DNA from 2 places in the Vibrio gallicus genome. Region 2 is predicted to be linked to the other one. Evidence: predicted binding sites of a transcription regulator. Region 2 holds the regulator's gene; the other holds the start of a gene.
What was found. Region 2 encodes MetJ, which represses methionine synthesis genes. Its sites were predicted from a motif close to TTAGACNTNTANANGTCTAA; they were not measured.
Positions count from the first base shown of each region.

Region 1: metA (homoserine O-acetyltransferase MetA) is a predicted target of MetJ. The motif match lies at 1,848-1,867, and genes of this name have one in related genera.

Region 1 covers NZ_AP024871.1:2,209,291-2,212,484, forward strand. The annotation lists gene OCU28_RS10295 (cation:proton antiporter) at 1-852, shown strand, start outside; gene metA (homoserine O-acetyltransferase MetA) at 894-1,835, opposite strand; tRNA gene OCU28_RS10305 (tRNA-Asp) at 2,187-2,263, opposite strand; rRNA gene rrf (5S ribosomal RNA) at 2,354-2,469, opposite strand; rRNA gene OCU28_RS10315 (23S ribosomal RNA) at 2,606-3,194, opposite strand, start outside.
Region 2 covers NZ_AP024871.1:151,465-154,658, forward strand. The annotation lists gene rpmE (50S ribosomal protein L31) at 1-6, shown strand, start outside; gene OCU28_RS00725 (malic enzyme-like NAD(P)-binding protein) at 176-1,441, shown strand; gene metJ (met regulon transcriptional regulator MetJ) at 1,491-1,808, opposite strand; gene OCU28_RS00735 (O-succinylhomoserine (thiol)-lyase) at 1,990-3,159, shown strand; gene OCU28_RS00740 (bifunctional aspartate kinase/homoserine dehydrogenase II) at 3,156-3,194, shown strand, end outside.

The sequences.
Region 1 (3,194 bases), 470 kb from region 2:
ACCGATCCAATTGCTGTTCTGGCTATAGTAAAGAAACTTAAAGCTCCTAAAAGAATATCGACTCAAATCGAAGGAGAATCACTATTTAACGATGGTTTTGGTCTTGTGATTTTTGTGACTATCTTCACTATTGCTTTTGGTAATGAAGCACCAACAGTCGGTAGTGTTACTCATTTATTCCTACAAGAAGCTATTGGTGGCATCCTATATGGATTCATACTGGGGTTAATATTCCACTACTTAATTAGTGCGACCAATGACCACTCAATGGAGCTATTGCTTACCCTTACTATACCTACCGCCGGTTATGTATTTGCTGAGACAATTGGTGTATCAGGACCTCTTGCTATGGTGGTTTCCGGTATCATGATTGGTAACTGGACTCGCAACGCTGGGTTTTCTGAGCAAAGCCATCAACACCTCGACCACTTCTGGGAATTAATTGATGAGTTCCTCAATGGTGTATTGTTCCTACTGATTGGTATGTCGATGCTATTATTCGAATTCCACAAAGAGGACTGGGTGTTAATGGTAATCGCTGTACCTTTGGTATTAACCTCACGTTTTTTAAGCGTCAGGACAACATACATAGCCTTCAACCGATTCCGAGCTTATAACCCTTTATCAGTTAGAATATTAACTTGGGGTGGATTACGTGGCGGACTTGCTTTAGCTATGGCACTTTCTATTCCTAGCGGCATCATGGTTATCCCTGAGAAAAATATAGATGTGAAAGAACTGATAATGGTGATGACATATGCCGTTGTAATGTTCTCCATCTTAGTTCAAGGAATGACCATTACTCCTATGATAGAGAAAGCGAAAACGTTAGAGCCCAAAGAAGATAAATAACGATAAAAACAATAAAGGCGTGCCAAGTGCACGCCTTTATTTTATTCGTCAGTCGTAAAATCGTGTTGAGAGAACTTATCCAAATCGTATGGTGTTTGTTGGTAGACACAATAGTTAAGCCAATTACTAAATAGTAAATGACCGTGGCTACGCCATGTCGCTTTAGGTACATTGGCTGGGTTATCTTGTGGATAATAGTTAACCGGAATATCCGGTTCCATCCCTTCACCTAAGTCTCGAACATACTCTGTATGTAATGTATGTGACTCATACTCTGGATGACCAGTTACAAATACGTTCCGTTTATCTTTAGTCGATGCCAAATAGACCCCAGCAGCCTCAGAGGTTGCAAGAATATCTAAATCGGTAGTCTCACCTAAGTATTCAGGAGAAAAGTCAGCATAGCGCGAATGAGGCGCTAGAAAGGCATCATCAAAACCTCTAAGCAACGGATTATGCTGATCATGTATTGAATGCTGGTATACACCTGATAATTTTTCTTTACGGGTACGCTTTGGTAGTCCGTATAAAAGCTTCAATCCAGCTTGAGCGGCCCAACACACATACAGAGTTGATGTGACATGGTCCTTAGCCCAATTCATAATTGATTGCAGATGCTCCCAATAAATAACATCTTCAAATTGTACTAATCCAAGGGGAGCACCTGTGATAATCATTCCATCGAAGTTTCGTCCTTGAATTGATTCAAACTGACGGTAGAAAGTATTCAAATGCTCAGTCGGTGTATTTTTACTAGGGCGATTATCAATACGTAGCAGTTCAACATCTACCTGCAATGGACTATTGGATAATAAGCGTAAGAACTGAGTCTCCGTTTCTATCTTTTTAGGCATCAGATTCAGCAGCAAAACTTTTAGCGGGCGGATCTCTTGCGAAGATGCACGCGACTCAGACATAACAAAAATGTTCTCTCCGCGTAATATATCAGTTGCAGGTAACTGATCAGGGACTCTGATAGGCACAACACTTCTCCTTTAAACATCCAGACGTCTATACGTATAATTATTCAGGTTACTGCATTAAAATCTTTCTGTCGAGATCGATATTGAATTTTATAGTTACGTTAACGATTCACTGAACTACTGGTTTATTGTAGATTATTGAAACTAAACCATTTATTTTCGATAGGAAACTGGGGGTCTGGGGCATCATAAACCTCATAAAGGTCAATACTCACATATCGGTCTTTTAAATATATGCCTTCGCTTCAAAGGTGTAGCAACCAACTGAACTGCCATTCGTATTTATATGCCGGTGTTCACTTTTATGAAGACGAAAAAAAACCGATACTTTCGTATCGGTTTTTTAATAAGTGGCGGAGTGGACGGGACTCGAACCCGCGACCCCCGGCGTGACAGGCCGGTATTCTAACCAACTGAACTACCACTCCGCAGTGGTATCTTTTACTAAATAAAGTCTTAGCGTTGGTCGCTTTATTTAGTTTTGTTTCTAGATTATTCAATCTAAAAACGTAATTAAAGCCTGGCGATGTCCTACTCTCACATGGGGAAACCCCACACTACCATCGGCGCTACTGTGTTTCACTTCTGAGTTCGGCATGGAATCAGGTGGGTCCACAGCGCTATGGTCGCCAAGCAAATTTCTTATTTGTCTTCAGCTTTTTCAAAAAAAGCTAAAAGCAAAAATTAATAATTCGGAAAGCTATATTTAAAAGTTATTGTCACACATTCAAAGTTCTTACTTTGAGTCCACAAAACCCCTTGGGTGTTGTATGGTTAAGCCTCACGGGCAATTAGTACAGGTTAGCTCAATGCCTCGCAGCACTTACACACCCTGCCTATCAACGTTCTAGTCTCGAACAACCCTTCAGGACACTTAAAGTGCCAGGGAAGACTCATCTCAGGGCTCGCTTCCCGCTTAGATGCTTTCAGCGGTTATCGATTCCGAACTTAGCTACCGGGCAATGCCATTGGCATGACAACCCGAACACCAGAGGTTCGTCCACTCCGGTCCTCTCGTACTAGGAGCAGCCCCCTTCAATCTTCCAACGCCCACGGCAGATAGGGACCGAACTGTCTCACGACGTTCTAAACCCAGCTCGCGTACCACTTTAAATGGCGAACAGCCATACCCTTGGGACCGACTTCAGCCCCAGGATGTGATGAGCCGACATCGAGGTGCCAAACACCGCCGTCGATATGAACTCTTGGGCGGTATCAGCCTGTTATCCCCGGAGTACCTTTTATCCGTTGAGCGATGGCCCTTCCATTCAGAACCACCGGATCACTATGACCTGCTTTCGCACCTGCTCGAATTGTCATTCTCGCAGTCAAGCGGGCTTATGCCATTGCACTAACCAC
Region 2 (3,194 bases):
AAATAATCTTAGTTGCTAGAAAAAAAAGGTCGCATTTGCGGCCTTTTTTCGTTTTTGTCTGGTCATAAATAGAAAGTATTAAGTAGACTCTAAGGTATATGAACTTTCGCCATGCAATCTAAGCGGAATCTTCATACCTCTAGTTAGTCGTCGATTTCAAAAGGATTTCTTTTCTATGCCAGATGAACCTACCGCGGATGATTTTCGCCAACAAGCCCTCAATTATCATGAATTCCCTAAGCCCGGTAAAATTGGTGTAGAGCTCACCACAGCAGCTGAAACGGCTGTGGACCTCTCGCTCGCTTATAGCCCCGGAGTTGCAGAGCCAGTACGTGAAATAGCTCAAAATATCGACAGTGTGTATAGGTACACAGCCAAAGGCAATATGGTAGCCGTTATCTCTAATGGTACCGCTATCTTAGGTTTGGGTAATTTAGGCCCAATGGCGTCAAAGCCGGTTATGGAAGGTAAGTCTCTATTATTTAAACGATTTGCAGGGCTAGATTCTATTGATATACAGGTCAAGCACCGCACCATAGATGAGTTTGTTGATACGGTAACAGCCATTGCTGATACCTTTGGTGGTATCAATCTAGAAGATATTAAAGCACCAGACTGCTTTGAAATTGAGCGTCGCTTGATTGAGAACTGTGATATTCCGGTATTCCATGATGATCAGCATGGAACTGCGATAGTCACGGCAGCAGGAATGTTAAATGCGATTGAGCTGCAAGGAAAACAGCTTTGCGATTCGACCATTGTTTGCTTAGGGGCTGGTGCTGCGGCAGTTGCCTGTATGGAGCTGTTGATAAAATGCGGTGCGTTGCGAGAGAAGATTTATATGCTCGACCGCAAAGGGGTTATCCATACACGCCGCGATGACCTTAATGAATATAAGCAGTTGTTTGCCAGTAATACAGACAAGCGTACCTTAGAAGACGTTATCGAAGGTGCCGACTTATTTCTAGGGGTATCAGGTCCTGATCTACTCTCTGCTGAAGCACTAGCTTTGATGGGAGACAAACCCGTGGTTTTTGCGTGCTCTAATCCAGACCCTGAAATCCAACCACAGATAGCACATCAAGTGCGTGATGATTTGATTATGGGAACTGGACGCTCTGATTATCCCAATCAGGTCAACAATGTGATCTGTTTTCCGTTTATTTTTCGCGGGGCGTTAGATGTTAGAGCCAGCGAAATAAATATTGAAATGAAACTGGCTGCGGTAGAGGCGATTCGTCAACTGGCAAAAGAGCCCGTCCCGAAATCGGTGTTGCAGGCTGCAGGAGTTGATTCTCTAGAGTTTGGTTCAGGTTACATCATTCCAAAACCAATGGACCCGCGCTTACTACCACGTATTGCAACGGCTGTTGCAACCGCAGCGATAGAGTCTGGTGTGGCAAGAATCGAACTACCCGATAATTACATGCAATCGCAATGAGTTATCAGTGAGCTAAAGACATCCTCGGGTATGAGGGTGTCTTTAAATATTATTCATCAAATGTTTCTAGTTCAATACCTAGCTCGGTCATAATTTGTTTGGCTTCAGTTGGGATCTCATCGGGACAATCCTTTCTTAAATCTTCATCGGTAGGCAGCGGTTGACCGGTATAAGCATGTAAAAAAGCTTCGCACAATAGCTCACTATTGGTTGCGTGACGTAAGTTATTAATTTGGCGTCGCGTTCTTTCATCGGTCAAAATCTTTAGTACCTTAAGGGGAATAGATACCGTAATCTTTTTAACTTGGGTGCTTTTTTTGCCGTGCTCTGCATAAGGGCTAATGTACTCGCCGTTCCAATCTGCCATGGAAAACCTATATTTACCGATTAAGGGATACTGATAACATGATTTTAGCGATGTTTACTGCTACAAGTAAAGGCATTTAGACGTCTAGATGTGTTGAAGTCCGATAATAGGAAAGGTAATCTATAGGAATATAAGTGATTGGTATCCAGATTCGCCACTCATTGTCAAAGGAAGGCTTAAAATGAGCAGTAAACATAAACCATCAACAATCGCAGTTCGTACTGGTATCGAGTCTGATACACAGCATCATGCCGTTGTTCCTCCGATTTATTTATCAACCAATTATGGTTTTCCGTCATTTGGCGATGTACCGACATACGACTATACCCGTTCAGGTAACCCTAACCGTAACCTATTAGAAACGGCTTTATTTGAATTGGAGTCTGGGAAAGGTGCGGTTGTTACCAATTGTGGAACCTCGGCATTGAATCTTTGGGTTTCAACATTTTTAGGCCCAGATGATTTAATCGTTGCTCCCCACGATTGTTACGGTGGGACCTATCGTTTATTTAATACCCGCTCATTAAAGGGTGATTTTAAGGTTGAGTTTGTTGATCAATCTGATGACACTGCGTTCTCTCAAGCTCTGGCTAAAAAGCCAAAGCTTATCTTATTAGAGACTCCTTCTAATCCATTGGTTAGGGTGGTTGATATTGCTAAGGTTTGTGAGCAAGCTAAAGCGATTGGTGCACTTGTCGCAGTCGATAACACCTTCCTAACTCCAATATTCCAAAAGCCTTTAGAACTTGGGGCTGATTTTGTTATCCACTCCACCACCAAATTTATTAATGGCCATTCTGATGTTATTGGCGGTGTAGTTATTACCAAAGATGAGCAGCATGCTGATGAATTAAGCTGGTGGGGTAATTGCATCGGTGCTACCGGCACGCCTTTTGATAGCTATATGACACTACGTGGTATCCGTACTTTAGGTCCGCGTATGCGTGCTCACGAAGAAAGTTCGCAGCAGATTCTTGAGTACCTAAAAGCACAATCACGAGTGAAAACTATCTACCATCCGAGTCTACCGCAGCACCCTGGGCATGATATCGCCAAGCGTCAGCAGACTGGGTTTGGCAGTATGTTGAGCTTTGAGTTTGATGGCAGCATGGATGAACTGAAGGTGTTTGTGAGTGGCTTAACCCTATTCTCATTAGCTGAATCGTTAGGTGGTGTAGAGAGTTTGATTTGTCATCCAGCGACTATGACCCACCGCGCTATGGGAGAGGAAGCACTGGCTGAAGCTGGTATCTCTCACTTTTTATTACGTCTTTCTGTAGGTCTTGAGGATGCAGGGGATTTGATTGCTGATTTAGAACAAGCGTTTTCATTGCTAGAGGTGCAACAATGAGCCAGATTCAACTCCATAAATTTGGTGGAAGTAGC